4 regions of the Streptomyces sp. IBSBF 3136 genome follow, and region 1 is predicted to be linked to each of the others. Evidence: riboswitches for the same ligand, from Rfam matches in the RefSeq annotation. Region 1 holds a riboswitch; each other region holds the start of a gene.
The links. A riboswitch is a leader RNA that binds a small molecule or an ion and turns the genes downstream of it on or off. The one in region 1 is predicted to bind cyclic di-AMP.

Region 1 (3,771 bases):
GGCGCGGGACCACGCACGGCAGCACCTCGGGGGGCGGCCCGCGGCGCGGGCGGTGGCCGAGTACGAGGCCTACGCCACCTCGCTGGCGTTCCTGCGGCACCGGGGGCGGCTCGGGCGGGCCGGGGCCGGCTTCGTGGACCGGGAGCGGGAGCTGCTGGCCGAGCTGTGGCGGCGCAGGGCGGTCGCCCGGCCGGCGCTGGAGTACGCGGCCGGGGCATCCATGCGGGTGCCCGCGGCCACGGCGTACTGGGCGCCCCACGGGTACCCGGCGGTGCCGTACCCCGTCCACAACCCGTATCGGACCTAGGGCCTGTCGTCCGGCTCACGCGGGCCCGGCGGCGGGCGCCGGACCGCGCCGGGCCGGTGGTGACCGGGACCCGGCGCGGCGGGGCTCAGGCGGAGGCCAGGGTCAGCCGGTCCAGGTCCTCCTGCGTCAGCTCCAGCTCCGCCACTGCCAGCAGCGCCGGAAGCTGTTCCACGGTGCGGGCCGAGGCGATCGGGGCGGCCACCGTCGCCCGGGAGGCCAGCCAGGCGAGGGCGACCGTGGCCACCGGGGCGTCGTGGGCGGCGGCGATCTCGTCCAGGGCGGTGAGGACCTTCTGGCCGCGCTCGGACTGGAGGTGCTTGGCGGCCGAGCCGGCGCGGGCGCTGTCGACCTGCGTACCGGGGCGGTACTTGCCGGTCAGGAAGCCCGAGGCGAGGGCGAAGTACGGGACCGCGGCGAGGCCCTCACGGGCGGCGAGGTCCTGCAGCGGGCCCTCGTAGGTGTCGCGGGAGACCAGGTTGTAGTGCGGCTGGAGGGCCACGTACCGGGCCAGGCCCTCGCGGTCGGAGAAGTCCAGGGAGGCCCGCAGGCGCTCGGGGCTGATGTTGGAGGCCGCGATGTGCCGGACCTTGCCCGCCCGCACCAGCTCGTCCAGTGCGCCGATGATCTCCTCCACCGGCACCTCGGGCTTGTCGAAGTGGGTGTAGTAGAGGTCGATGTAGTCGGTGTCCAGGCGGCGCAGGGAGGCGTCGGCGGCGGCCTTGATGTTGGCGGCGGTCAGGCCCTGGTACTCCGGGTGCTGGCTGACCTTGGTCGCGACGACGACGTCGGAGCGGTTGCCACGTGCCTTGAGCCACTTGCCGATGATCGTCTCGGACTCGCCGCCCTTGTTGCCCTCGACCCACGCCGAGTAGGAGTCGGCGGTGTCGACGAAGTTGCCGCCGGCGGCCGTGTAGGCGTCGAGGACGGCGAAGGAGGTCTTCTCGTCGGCGGTCCAGCCGAAGACGTTGCCGCCGAGGGCGAGCGGGAAGACCTCGAGGCCGGAGGTGCCGAGTTTGCGCGGGGAAGCAGTCATGCCTGTCTCAACCGTCACTGCGGCACCGCCCATTCCGGTTCTCCCGAGAACGGTGTGTGAACACGACGGCCCGCAGCCCTGACGTCCGGGGGGGTGCCGTCAGGGCTGAGGGGGCCGGTTCAGCGGCCGGTCAGGGGGTGAGGCCCTTGCCGCGCAGCCAGGTCATCGGGTCGATGCCGGTGGCCTGGCCGTTCGGGTGGACCTCCAGGTGGAGGTGGGGGCCGGTGACGTTGCCGGTGGCGCCGACCCGCCCGATGACGTCCCCGGTGCCGACCTTCTGGCCGACCTTGACGTTGATCGAGGACTGGTGGCAGAACCACAGCTCGGTGCCGTCGTCCAGGGTGAGGATCGTGCGGTAGCCGTAGGCGCCGGCCCAGCCCGCCTCGGTGATGGTGCCGCCGTGGATCGCCTTGATCAGGGTGCCCGTGGGTGCGGCGAAGTCGAGGCCGGTGTGGTAGCCGGAGGACCACATCGAGCCGGGCTGGCCGAAGGTGCCGGTGATCGTGTACGAGACGACCGGCAGCTGGAACTGCTTGGCGAGCTCGGCCAGGCGCTCCTGCTCGGCCTGCTTCTTGGCGGCGGCCTCGGCCTTCTCCTTGGCGTCGGCGGCCTTGGCGGCCGCCTCCTTCTCCGCCTTGGCGGCCGCGTCGGCGGTCTGCTTGTCGGCGGCGGCCACCGCCGCGGCGGTGGCCTTGGTCTCGGCCCTGCTCTGCTGCTGCTCGGCCTGGGCCATGATCCGGTTGCGCAGGGCCTCGCCGGCGTCGCTCCGGTCGCTGTCGGCGGAAGCTGATGCGGTGCCGACGTTGCTCAGCGAGGCCGTGGTGGCCGCGGGCGCGTCGGCGGAGCCGTCGTCGAAGAGGGAACCGACGGAGGGGAGGTCGGGCATGGAGATGGACACCGGCGGCTTGCCGGTGTGCGCGCTGGCCATGCCGCCCGCGCCGACTGCGGCGATGACGCCGACGCCGAGGACGGTGGAGCTGCGGGCGAGTCCGCCGCCGCGCTGCTTGGCGACGCGGTGCCGGCCGCGCACGGGGCGAATGGATTCCTCAGTGGGATTCCATTCCTCCCAGGGGCCCTCTTCGGTGCGGTACTCGCCGTAGCCGAAGGTGTCGGACTCACGCTGAGCCGGCACGAACGGGGCTTCTGGGGCAGGCCGGTTGGACGCCACGCGGGCGTACTCCTTTCCTTCCTCCGCCTACCGGGTTAGCTGACGGGTTCGGAGCAGGAAGGTCTCCTACGCGCGTATACGAGCCGTGGACCAGTACGGTTCACGGCGGTATTCGCGTGATTCACCCCAAGGTGGTGGTTCCCCGGTTCCCTTACGGGATTCGGCGCGTGCGCACGGAGCCGCCTCTGGTGACGGCTGGGACGACCGCGCTGCGTTATCGAACGTTAATAGACCTGACTGTGAGATTCCAAGCCGTTCGGCTTGATCATTAAGGTTCTTTCGGCTGGACGTACGCGTCAGGAACGGCGGAAAGCGGGCGAGTTGACCAGAGCTCAGCAGTCTCAGGGGTTTTGATGGTGACTCAGATGTGATGCGGAGGGCTTCCGTCCGGTCACTCTGGGTGAAGGTGGTCGAGGGGACACCGGTCAGGGCCGCCGTACGGCGAGCAGCGCCATGTCGTCCGCCGTGCCGCCACCGGAGTGCCGCCGCACCTCGGCCGCGAGGCGGGCGAGCAGGGTGCGCGGGTCGGGGAAGCGGCGGCCGGCGAGCCTGCGCCAGGGGTCGTAGAAGCGGCCGTGCGCGTCCCGGGCCTCGGACAGGCCGTCGGTGTACAGCAGCAGGGTGGCGCCGCCGGGGAAGACGTACTCGGTCGACCGGTCGGGCCACCGGCCCAGGTCGCTCATGCCGAGGGGCAGCGCGGGTTCGCACGGGGTCAGACTGCGCAGCGAGCCGTCGGCGTGCAGCAGCAGCGGCGCCGGGTGACCGCGGTTGACGATCCGGACGACGGGCTCGCGGTGCGGGAGTTCGGCGAGGACGGCGGTGGTGAAACCCTCGAAGGCGTCGATCCCGTAGCGCCGGGTGCCCTCGCGGGCCAGCGCGCGCTCCAGCCGTTCGGCCACCGCCTCCAGCGTGGTCTCCTGCTCGGCGGCCTCCCGGAACGCCCCGATCACCACGGCGACGGCGGCGACCGCGCCCAGGCCCTTGCCGCGCACGTCCCCGACGATGAGCCGGACGCCGTGCGGGGTGTCCTGCACGGCGTACAGGTCGCCGCCGATGAAGGCGTCCTTGCGTGCCGCCTCGTAGCGGGCCGCGATGTCGAAGCCGGCGATCCGGGCGGCCGGCTCGGGCAGCACGGCCCGCTGGGCGGCCTCGGCGATCTCCCGGGCCGAGGCGAGCCGCCGGTCCCCCAGGCGTACGACCCGGTTGATGGCGGCGGCCAGCAGGGCGACGGTGGCCACCGTGACCACCTCGGTCACCAGACTG
Region 2 (3,771 bases), on a different contig from region 1:
GGACCACGACATCGAGGCCGGCCACCTCGGCAGGGCCCGCACCGACTGGCTCACCGCCCACCGCACCTACGCCTCCCTGGGCGCCGCCTACGGCACCTTCGAGGACTTCGACCGGAAGATCGACGGGCGGCCCGACGGTCTCGCGAACGGCGTACGCGACAAGGACTTCACCGGCTTCCTGCGCGTCGAGCACGGCCTGTGGCACGGCGAGTCCGCGAAGGACCTGCGGGCCCCCGCCCGGCAGCTCGCCGACGCGGCCGAGGGCCTGCGCAGGGCCTTCCCGGGCCAGGAGTTCGACCCGGGCGACCTGCCGCTGCGCGCCCACGAGATCCTGGAGAACACCCTCCAGTTCGAGCTGACCGGCGACACCGACCAGGGCAGCGGCACCACCCTCGCCACCGCCGACGCCAACCTCGCCGGCACCCGCGAGCTGCTCACCGTCCTGCGGCCACTGCTCACCAGCCGCGCCCCCCGGCTGCTGCCGACGGTCGACGCGGACATCGCCCGGCTGCAGAAGCTCCTGGACGCAGCCCACGACGGCGCCCACTGGACCCCCGTCGACCGGCTCGGCCCGGCCGGCCGGCAGCGCGTCGACGGCGCCACCGGACAGCTGCTGGAAGACCTCGCCCCGATCCCGGATCTCCTGGAGATCCGCAAGTCCGCCTGATGAGCACCGAGCACCCGCGAACGGAAGGAACCCCTTCGATGTCCACTGCCGAGACGCCGGCCTGCCCCGCCGGCCCCGCCCGCCGCTCCTTCGTGCGGACCGCGCTGGGGGCGTCGGCCGCGGGCGCGGCGCTGGCCGGCGGCGGCTTCGCGCTCGGCGAGAGCGGCGGCACCGCCCGGGCCGCCGGCGCGGCCACGGACGGCGCGGCGAAGGTGCCCTTCCACGGCGTCCACCAGGCCGGCATCGTCACCCCGGCCCCGGCCGCCGCGACCTTCGTCTCCCTCGACGTCATCGCCGACGACCGCAAGGGCCTCACCGACCTGCTGCGGACCATCACCGAGCGGGCCCGCTTCCTCACCTCCGGCGGCACCCCCACCGACCTCGGCGTCGGCGCGCCGCCCTCCGACAACGGCATCCTCGGCCCCGAGGTCCCCGCGGACTCCCTGACCGTCACCGTAGGCGTCGGCGCCTCCCTCTTCGACGACCGCTACGGGCTCGCCGGGGCCAGGCCCGCCCGGCTCACCGCGATGCGCACCTTCCCCAACGACGACCTCGACCCGGCCGAGTGCCACGGCGACCTGTCCCTGCAACTGTGCGCCGGCAGCCAGGACACCGTGCTGCACGCCCTGCGTGACATAGCCCGGCACACCCGGGGCGCCATGCAGATCAAGTGGCGCGTCGACGGCTTCCAGAACGCCCCGCGCCCCACCGGCGCCCAGCGCAACCTGCTCGGTTTCAAGGACGGCATCGCCAACCCCGACGTCGGCTCGGCCCGCGAGACGAACCGGCTCATCTGGGTCGGCGACGGCCAGGGCGAGCCGGCCTGGGCCACCGGCGGCAGCTACCAGGTGGTGCGGATCATCCGGATGCTCGTGGAGTTCTGGGACCGGGTGTCGCTGACCGAGCAGGAGAAGATGTTCGGCCGCCGCAAGGACACCGGCGCACCGCTCGACGGCGCCAGGGAGACCGACGTCCCCGACTACGCCAAGGACCCGCACGGCACCGCCATTCCGCTGGACGCGCACATCCGCAAGGCCAACCCGCGCACCGCCGGAACCGACGACTCCCGCATCCTGCGCCGCGGCTACAACTACGACCGGGGCGTGGACAAGGTGGGCAACCTCGACATGGGCCTGGTCTTCTGCTGCTACCAGCAGGACGTCAGGCGCCAGTTCGAGGCCGTGCAGACCCGGCTGATCGACGAACCGCTCGTCGACTACATCTCGCCGACGGGCGGTGGCTACTTCTTCGCCCTGCCCGGGGTGCGGGACGCGAAGGACTGGCTCGGCAGGGGCCTGCTGTCCGCCTGACCGCCCGACGAGGGAATTCGGGACACTTCCCGCCAAGTCCCGCCACATCACGGCAGACGGGCCGCGCGCCACGGCGGAGCTGAGCGAAGGTCACGAAAATGTATCGGGCATATCACCCACCAACCTTCACAGCGGCCCCACGACTTGGCTAGCGTTCCGGCCAGGTCGTGCGACCACCACCGGCGAACGTCGCCGGGCCGCGCGGCCTCCGCCGAGTCCGGCGCGCCCGCGGGCGACCGGAGCCGGGGACCCACCGACCTCGGGGTGAATCGGCCCGGCTCCCTTCGCGGGAGCGGGCCGTAGGGCAACCCTTCCGAACCACCCGCCCGAACCCGACAGCTAACCCGGTAGGCGGAACACGGAAGGAGTCGCCTGCATTGGCGTCGCACCGCAAGTCCCGCCCCACGGGCACCCGGGTGTCCGGCATACGCACCCCCGTCCTCGCCACAGCCGCCCTCACCTCCGTGGCGCTGCTGTCCCAGACCGCCGAGGCCACCCCCTCCGCCGACGGCAGGCCGAGCGTGGAGGAGGTGCAGAAGAAGGTCGACGACCTGTACCGCCAGGCCGAGTCCGCGACCGGGAAGTACGACGCGGCCAAGGAGCGGACCGCCGAGGAACGCAAACGCGTCGACACCCTGCTCGACGACGTGGCCAAGCGCACGGCCACCCTCAACACGGCACGCGAGGAACTGGGTTCGTTCGCCGCGGCCCAGTACCGGACCGGGGCCGTCACCCCCGGCACCGCGACCTTCCTGCTCGCGGACTCCCCGCAGGACTACTTCGACCGGACGCAGCTGATGAACCGGCTGACCTCGCGCCAGAAGGGCATGGTGGACGACTACGTCACCGCGCAGGCCGCCACCCTGAAGACGCGCCGCAAGGCCGTCACGAGCCTCAAGTCGCTCACCCGGTCGCAGAACGACCTGAAGACGGCCAAGTCCACCGTCCAGGAGAAGCTGTCCGCCGCACGCAAGCTGCTGTCCACGCTCACGGCGCAGGAGAAGGAACGCCTCGCGGCGATCGAGCGGCAGAAGCGGCAGGAGGCCGCGCGCAAGGCGGCGGAACTCGCCAGGAAGCAGGCCGCGGCCGCGCAGGCGGCGAAGCAGCAGGGCCCCAGCACGTCCTCGGGCTCGTCGTCGGACTCCGGTTCCGGCACGTCCTCGGGCTCCTCCTCCGGCTCGGGCACCTCCACCTCGGACAGCACGTACGCGGCCAAGGCCGCCAAGGCGCTCGACTTCGCCCGCGCACAGATCGGCAAGCCCTACGTCTGGGGCGCGACCGGGCCCGGCTCGTACGACTGCTCCGGACTCACCTCGGCCGCCTGGAAGGCCGCGGGCGTCACCCTGCCGCGCACCACCTACGACCAGGTCGACGCCGGCACCACGGTGTCCCTGACCGACGCCCAGCCCGGCGACCTCGTCTTCTTCTACGACGACATCAGCCACGTCGGCATCTACATCGGCAACGGCATGATGATCCACGCCCCCAAGCCGGGTGCCTACGTCCGTGAGGAGTCCATCTACTACGGCGGCGCGTCGATCATCCACAGCGTGGTCCGCCCGGCCTGAGGTCCCCTTCGACGCCCGGGGCCGGCCGCCGTCACCCCCGTATCCCCAACTCCTCCCGCCACTTGATCAGCTGGCGGGTCGGATCGCCCGTGTACGACCAGGGGGTCCGGGTGGCGCGCCGGCCCAGCAGGCGCAGTACGTCCGCCGCGACGTCCGGCGTGCCGGCCAGACAGGCCGCGTGCGCCAGCTGGTTGAGGTCGCGCAGCTCGGTGGGGGCCACCTCGCC
Region 3 (3,771 bases), on a different contig from region 1:
CCGTCTCCACGCAGTTGTTCGCTCCCGTGCTGTAGCTGCTGCGCAGCCAGCGCACGTCGTGCAGGTCGGTACTGGCAGGGACGTTCCGAGGCAGTGCTGACATGGTGCCTCCTTACGCGCCGTCACCTATTCCGGCGATGTATTCCAACGAGTCCTCGGGGGAAAGGGCGTGGATCCGAAGGGTGTCGAAGGCCTCCGAGTAGGCCCTGAGGTCTTCTTTCCGTTCCAGGTAGAGGCTACTCGTCAACTGGTCGAGAACAACCACATCCAGATCAGAAGTGCTCGGAAATGAGAAGATAACGAAAGGCCCGGTGAGGCCGACATGCGCCCCCGCGCCGAACGGCAGTACCTGGAGACGCACTTGGGGCAGTCGGGCGGCCTCCAGCAGCCGTTCCAGCTGCCGCGCCATCACCTCGGGGCCGCCGATCCCACGCCTGAGCACCGCCTCGTCCAGCACGGCGCTCAGCTCCAGCGGCGGATCGGCACGCAGTACGTCCTGCCTGGCCAGCCGCACCTCCACCAGCGCGTCCAGCCGCTCCTCGTCCACGCCGCCGACGACCGCGCGGGTCACGGCACGAGCGTATTCGGGCGTCTGCAGCAGGCCGGGAACCACCGTGGTCTCCAGGGTGCGCATCCTGCTCGCCTGTGACTCCAGGCTGATGAAGTCGCGGTAGGTGGGCGGCAGGATGCCGCGGTACGCGTGCCACCACCGGCTGCGGCCACCCGCCTCCTCGGCACCCGCCAGCATCAGCAGCAGCTCACGCCGTTGGCCCTCCCGCACCCCGTACGCGTCGAGGAGTAACCGCACATCGGCCGGTTTCACCCCGCTGGCGCCGGTCTCGATACGGCTCACCTTCGACTGGTGCCAGCCCACCAGACGGGCCGCCTCGCCGCTGGTGAACCCCGCCCCGGTGCGCAGCGTGCGCAGTTCGGCGCCCAGTTTGCGGCGCCGCACCGCGGGACCGTTCTGCATGGGGAACTCCTTACTCCTTCCGGGCCGCCCACATACGGTCTCGCGTCGCAGAGTTCACCGCTTTGAGCGACAGATATATGCATATCTTGGTGGATCGCTCCCCCGACCGGCCCGGTGATGGCAGTCTGGCGAAACAGCACCAGTCCGGGACCGTACTCGAACCATCCACTCCTCGTCGGACTGCGGTCCCGTGGGAAAGGGACGACCTCGCCATGGCAGACCATCTGGAAGCATCCGTCACTCTGCCGAGCGATCCCGCCTCGGTCTCCGCGGCGCGTTCCTACGTGATGGAGACCCTCGCGGAGTGGGGCCTGCCGCCGGACACCGACCTGGCCGACACCGTGCGGCTCATCGTCTCCGAACTCGCCACCAACGCCGTACAGCACACCTTCGGGCAGTCACCCACCTTCACGGTCGACATCGCGCTGGACCGTGACGAACACCTGCGCATGGGAGTCACGGACAGCCATCCACGCTTCCCGAAGAGACTGCCCGCCGCCGTCCAGCAGGACAACGGGCGCGGCATGGTCATCATCCGCTGGCTCACCGCGGAGTGCGGCGGCAAACTCCGTATCCGCCCCACACGCGAGGGCGGCAAGACAGTGTCCATCGAACTCCCCTGGAGCATCCCGGCCGAACCGGTCACCACTGCGGGCCGGCAGGAGCCGTAGCCCTGGGAGTCGAGTCCTCAGGAGGGCTACTTCGGCCTTCGGCGGAGGTGTTCGCTCGTTCAGGTGAATGTGCCGGGCAGCGGGGCCCGACGATGCCCCGGCGCTGTGTCCGAGGGGCCTCGGAACGGCCGCCGAGAGGCCCGGAACGGCCGTCGAGCGTCCTCGGGGCGGCCGCCGAGCGTAGGGGGCAGCCGGACGGTGCCGGACGCGCCGCAACTCGCCCTGTGGGCCCAGTGGGCCCCGCGGCGGGTCGCCCGAGGATCGGCCCGGCCAAGGCGCTGCCGCTCGCGCTGATCGTCCGGGCGCCCGCCCCGGGCCGCCCGCATGCTGCGGACGGGCACCGGGACGGCGCTGACGGCGCTCGGAGCGGCCCCGCAGCCGGAGTCGCTCCCGCGGTGAGCCGGAGTCAGCTGACCCGGCCGTACCAGACGCTCCTGGTCCAGATCTTCTCCAGGCGCACCACCGACCCGGTCCTCGGCGCGTGCCAGATCTTGTTCTTACCGGCGTAGATGCCCACGTGGTAGACGCTGGACCCCGAGTGGAAGAACACCAGGTCGCCGGCCTTACGGCTCTTGGCCGAGATGTGGTGCGTCTTGTTGTACTGCTGGGCCGCCGTACGAGGCAGCTTCTTGCCGGCCTTCTTGAACGAGTAGAGCGTCAGCCCGGAGCAGTCGAACCGCCGCGGCCCGGTGGCACCCCAGGCGTACGGGGCACCCTTCTTCGACGCGGCGATCTGCAGCGCCTTCGTCGCAAGCGTCGCGGCCGAGGCGTCGGTGGCGAGGCCCGGCACCGCGATCGAGCCGCCCACGGCGGCAAGCGTGAGGGCCGAGGCCGTACCGGCCCTGGCCATGAGCGACGGGACACGATTGAGCGCAGTCATGCGCAACCCTTCGTCAGCCGCCTGTGAAGGATGACCTGTCGGATTCGGGCTGGCGAAGTTGCCCGGCCGCGTTGCCGCGGCTTCACCCCAAGGGCTGCTCGGCACGACCGTCCGTCTGCGACGAACGTCCGTTCCGGCAACCCGACTTGCTCGGGTCCTCCACTCCTGCCGATCCACTCCTGTCGACCGGTCATCCGGGCGGCGGCAGGACTCGGCGTCCGCCCGGACCGCCCCGCCGCGGTGGCGGGGGCTTGTCGTCAGACACGGATCTTCACTCACAGGAGTCGGAAAATCCCAACGCAAACGGCAATTTGTGGCGTTACTCACCACTCACCCGTTCGGGTGGACAGAGCTGTGTTCGAGCAACCGTCAAAACCCGCACGTAGCCCCGGACCTGGGGCGGAGCAGCCTCGTGCGGGTCCGGAACCCCCCTGACGCGCAAGTCGGAAGGCCCGAAAAAAGCTTCGGAGATACGCCGGCCGGGGGTACGTCGTTCGGGCCGTTTCAAGCCGGGCTCGTACGGGCTGTCGACAACTGTGCCCGTACGGCCCGGAGATGTGTCCGGATCAGCCGACGCAGTCGGGCGGGAGCACGACGCGCGCGGTGCGGCGCTCGCCGTCGAGCACCCGCAGGGCGCGTGCCAGCGTGTCCCCGTGCAGCTCCGTCTCACCTCGTTGGTGCATCAGGGTCAGCGCGTCGCGCAGTTCGACCGCCTTGCGCACGAGGGCCTGCGCCGCGCGCAGCCCGCGGTAGGTGTCCCCGTCCTGCGCCGGGTTGATCCGGCCCAGCAGGTCCACGGCCTCCAGGTAACGGTCGATCAGCTCACCCTCGGCCCTGGTCAGCGCGGGCAGCGGCGGAAGTTCCGGTGGCAGCATCGGCGGCTCAGCCCGCGTGCCCGGCGCCGGGGGTGGCCCTGCGACTCGGGACGACACCGTCCACCAGGCCGTACGCCAGTGCGCCGGGCGCGTCGAGCACCATGTCCCGCTCCAGGTCCTGGTGCACCTGCTCGGCGGTGCGCCCGGTATGCCGGACGAGCATCTCCTCCGTCAGTTCGCGCGTACGGGCCAGTTCCGCCGCCTGGATCAGCAGGTCGCCGGTCTGCCCCCGGGCCGGTTCGCGAAGGGCCGGCTGCTCCAGGACGACCCGTGCGCCGGGCAGGGCGAACCGCTTGCCCGGTGTCCCGGCCGCGAGCAGCACGGCGGCGACCGACGCGGCCTGGCCCAGGCAGTAGGTCTGTACGTCGCAGG
Region 4 (3,771 bases), on a different contig from region 1:
GCGCAGCCGCGACTGGTAGAGCGCGTACGCCTGGGCGAGGGTCTTCTCGAAGCCGTCGGTGGCCTGGGCGGCGAAGTCCTCCTCGTCGATCAGCTCGTTCTTGAGGTTGCTGATCTTGGCGCTGAAGGACTTGGGCGGGAAGCGCTTGGGGTCGAGGTCGAGGTCCCGGCAGACCAGGGCCATCAGGCGCTTGCTGTCGGCGGCGTCGTAGATCGAGAAGGACGAGGTGAAGCCGAGCCTCTTCGACTCGCGGCGCAGGATCCGCACGCACGCGCTGTGGAAGGTCATGACCCACATCGCGTTCGCGCGCGGGCCGACGAGCTGCTCCACGCGCTCCTTCATCTCGCCCGCGGCCTTGTTGGTGAAGGTGATCGCGAGGATCTGGCCGGGGTGCACCTGCCGCTCGGCGAGCAGGTGGGCGATGCGGTGGGTGAGCACCCGGGTCTTGCCCGAGCCGGCGCCGGCGACGATGAGCAGCGGTGAGCCGGCGTGGACGACGGCCGCGCGCTGGTTCTCGTTCAGCCCGTCGAGGAGCGCGGCCGCGTCGAGCGCGGGGCGGGGGGCGCCGTCACGGTAGTGGGCGTCACGGTCCGGCGGCACGTCGAACTTCCCGCCGAACAGATCGTCCGGAACGGGCTCCGGCGCGTGATCGTCCTCGGGCGGCGGCGGGTGTTCCTCCTCGTGCCCACGAGGGGCCTGGAGGTCCGCCAGGAAGCTGTCGTCAAAGAGGCTGCTCATCGCTCTACGAGTCTAGGGCGCCGCACCGACAACCGGTCCCCGCCCCTGAAACCCGGCCCGCGCGGGGTTCGCAACCGGACACGACGCACCGCGGCCGGTCCTCACGCCGCGGGGGCCGACATGGCCCTCACGCTGCGAAAGCGCCCTGTCACACCGGTGTGAAACATGGGCCAGGTCACGGAAATGTATCGGACATAAGGCACACCAACCTTCACAGGAGTCACACGAGTTGGCTAGGTTGCCGTCAGGCCGCACGCACCCCTTCCGGCGAACGTCGCCGGGCGTCGTGGCCTCCGCCGAGTCCGGTGCGCCTCACGCGGCCGGAGCCGGGGACCCACCGATCCCGGGGTGAATCGGCCGACTCCCGACCGGGACGACGCCGTAGGGCAACCCTTCCGAACCACCCGCCCGAACCCGACAGCTAACCCGGTAGGCGGCACGTTGGAAGGAGTCGCCACCCTTGGCGTCGCACCGCAAGCCGCGGCCCGGCGGAAGTGGACCGGGTCTGCGCACCCCCGCTCTCGCCACCGCCGCGTTCACCTCCGTGGCCGTCCTGTCCCAGACGGCCGAGGCGGCCCCCGTCGACGACGGCAGGCCGAGCGTGGAGGAGATCGAGAAGAAGATCGACGAGTTCTACCGGCGGGCCGAGTCGCCGGCCGCGCCGTCCGAGGACACCCAGGAACGGACCGGACGGCAGTGGGGCCGGCTGGACTCACTGCGCGGGAAAGCGGCGTTCAGCGACGGCCCGCAGGAGCCGGAGCGGGACCAGCGCCCGCCCGACTACTTCCACCAGACCCGGCTGATGGACCGGCTGGCCTCGACGGTGAAGAAGCGCCAGGAGACCGCCAGGAGCACCGAGACCGACGCCGAGGCCCCGGTTCCGGGCCCCCCGGCGCACGCCCCCGAGCGCGCCGGAGCCGCCGGCCGGCGGCAGGAGGCCGCCCCCGCGGCCGCACCGGCGTACGACCCGAAGACCGCCAAGGCGGCCGTCCAGCACAAGCTCGCCGCCGCCCGCGGACTGCTGGCCCGGCTGACCGCCCCGGCGGAGCCGCCGCCGGCCCCGGCCCTGGCTCCGACAACGGCCCCGGCACCTGCCCCGGCTGCGCCCCTGGCCCAGGCCCAGGCCCCGACACCGGCCGAGGCCGGACCGCGCGGGCCGCGGGAGGCCGCGGCACCGTCGTACGGGACGTCCCCGGGCGGGCGTGCCACCAGGGCCGGCCTGGCGATCGCGTTCGCCCGCGCCCAGATCGGCAAGCCGTACGTGAACGGGGCCAGCGGGCCCGGCTCCTACGACTGCGCCGGTCTCACCCGGGCCGCCTGGAAGGCCGCCGGTGTCATCCTGCCGCGCACCGCCCGTGCCCAGGCCGCCCTGGGCACGACGGTCCCGCTCGCCGACGCGCGCCCCGGTGACCTGGTCTTCTTCCACGAAGACCTGAGCCATGTGGGCCTGTGCACGGGGGACGGGACGATGATCCACGCGCCGGGGCCCGGCGCGTACGTCCGCGAGGAGTCCGTCCAGCACGGCGGCGACCGGGTCGTCCACAGCGTGGTCCGGCCCGCCTGACGCGCGTCCGCGCGTCCGGACGCCCGGATGCGCGGACGTACCGTCGTCGTCTTTTCGAGCCCCACGCGCGCGTGGCCTCGCCGTGCGGCTCGCGCGGCTCCCTAGCATCTGGATCATGCCCGGCATCTCAGGTCTGCGCGCGTGGTGGGCGGAGCGTCCGCCGGCGGCGGGCGCCGCCGTCCTGGCGACCGGCATCGTCTCGATCGCCCTCCACATGACGGGCCACGAGACGGTGTCCCGGGTCTTCCTCTGGCTCGGCTGCCTCGCCTGGCTGGCGCTGGCCGCCGACTTCTGCGCCCGGCTGGTGTGGCGGCGGCAGCGCTGGCTGGCCGACGCGGGGACTCCGGGCTCGATCACCGCCGTGGCCGCCACGACGGTGCTCGGCACCCGCCTGTCGGCGCTCGGCAGCCAGACGCCGGCCGAGGAGTTCCTGGCGCTGGCGGCGCTGCTCTGGCCGGTGCTGCTGTTCCTGGTCGTACGGCGCTGGGAGCGGCGCATGCCGGGAGCGGTGTTCCTGTGCTGCGTGGGCACCGAGGGACTCGCGGTGCTTGCGGCCACCCTGGCCGCGGCCGAGAGCACGGCGTGGCTCGCGCATGCCGCGCTGGTGCTGTTCTGGCTGGGTCTGGTGCTCTACTGCGTCGCCCTGCCGCGCTTCGACCCCCGGCAGTTGTGGCAGGGGGCCGGGGACCAGTGGATCGCGGGCGGGGCGCTCGCCATCTCGGCACTGGCCGGTGCGAGGCTGCTCGCCGCCGACAGCGCGCGGCTGTACCTGTGGAACGACGACGACGAGGGGGTGCTGCGCGACATGACGGGCGCGCTGCTCGTCCTGAGTCTGGCCTGGTACGCCGTGCTGCTGGTGGCCGAGGTGGCCCGGCCGCGGCCGGCCTACGACGTGCGGCGGTGGGCGACGGTGTTCCCGCAGGGGATGACCGCCGCGGCCGTGCTGTCGGGCGCGACCGTCCTGGACGTCCCGTGGCTGCGTAGCCTGGGGCAGGTGCTGATGTGGGTGGCGGTGGCCGCGTGGCTCGCGGTCGCGGTGGGCGCGGTCCTCGACGCCCGGGCCGGGATCAGCGCCCGGCTCTGAGCGTCACGTCCACAGCACGGCGATGAAGATGTTCGCCGTGGTCAGCAGGCCGACCAGGCCGAAGACGCGCTTGTCCACCTTCTCCTCGTCGCGCTGCACGTAGACCAGCCCGAGGATCACGATGAGCAGGGCCAGCTTCACGCCGATCTTGAAGGTGTTGACGTGGTGGCCGTCGGCCTCGTTGAGCCCGACCAGGGCCACGCCGGTGACCAGCATGGTGAAGGCGCCGTGCAGCATCCCGGGGACGAAGCGCGCCGTGCCCCGGCCCATCGCCTTCATCTGGGTGAGGAAACCACCGAGCAGTGCGGCGATGCCGATGATGTGCAGGCCGACGAGGAGATGGATGAGTACGTCCATGAGCCCGGAGCCTAATGAGGGCTCCCCG

Region 2: linked by a shared signal. The riboswitch ahead of V7E45_RS24050 (C40 family peptidase) and the one ahead of V7E45_RS33950 (M23 family metallopeptidase) in region 1 are both predicted to bind cyclic di-AMP.
Region 3: linked by a shared signal. The riboswitch ahead of V7E45_RS32305 (C40 family peptidase) and the one ahead of V7E45_RS33950 (M23 family metallopeptidase) in region 1 are both predicted to bind cyclic di-AMP.
Region 4: linked by a shared signal. The riboswitch ahead of V7E45_RS14665 (C40 family peptidase) and the one ahead of V7E45_RS33950 (M23 family metallopeptidase) in region 1 are both predicted to bind cyclic di-AMP.

The regions. Positions count from the first base shown of each region.
Region 1 covers NZ_JAJSZC010000238.1:7,866-11,636, forward strand. The annotation lists gene V7E45_RS33940 (PrsW family intramembrane metalloprotease) at 1-307, shown strand, start outside; gene V7E45_RS33945 (aldo/keto reductase) at 393-1,340, opposite strand; gene V7E45_RS33950 (M23 family metallopeptidase) at 1,471-2,508, opposite strand; cyclic di-AMP (ydaO/yuaA leader) riboswitch at 2,518-2,684, opposite strand; partial or broken gene V7E45_RS33955 (PP2C family protein-serine/threonine phosphatase) at 2,934-3,771, opposite strand, start outside.
Region 2 covers NZ_JAJSZC010000120.1:14,058-17,828, reverse strand. The annotation lists gene efeU (iron uptake transporter permease EfeU) at 1-667, shown strand, start outside; gene efeB (iron uptake transporter deferrochelatase/peroxidase subunit) at 706-1,977, shown strand; cyclic di-AMP (ydaO/yuaA leader) riboswitch at 2,177-2,346, shown strand; gene V7E45_RS24050 (C40 family peptidase) at 2,355-3,545, shown strand; gene V7E45_RS24045 (hypothetical protein) at 3,577-3,771, opposite strand, start outside.
Region 3 covers NZ_JAJSZC010000214.1:4,828-8,598, forward strand. The annotation lists gene V7E45_RS32290 (DUF397 domain-containing protein) at 1-103, opposite strand, end outside; gene V7E45_RS32295 (helix-turn-helix domain-containing protein) at 113-973, opposite strand; gene V7E45_RS32300 (ATP-binding protein) at 1,186-1,644, shown strand; gene V7E45_RS32305 (C40 family peptidase) at 2,051-2,524, opposite strand; cyclic di-AMP (ydaO/yuaA leader) riboswitch at 2,528-2,657, opposite strand; gene V7E45_RS32310 (hypothetical protein) at 3,091-3,399, opposite strand; gene V7E45_RS32315 (ATP-dependent Clp protease proteolytic subunit) at 3,407-3,771, opposite strand, start outside.
Region 4 covers NZ_JAJSZC010000055.1:17,674-21,444, forward strand. The annotation lists gene pcrA (DNA helicase PcrA) at 1-738, opposite strand, end outside; cyclic di-AMP (ydaO/yuaA leader) riboswitch at 1,023-1,190, shown strand; gene V7E45_RS14665 (C40 family peptidase) at 1,199-2,302, shown strand; gene V7E45_RS14670 (tellurite resistance/C4-dicarboxylate transporter family protein) at 2,418-3,386, shown strand; gene V7E45_RS14675 (hypothetical protein) at 3,390-3,743, opposite strand.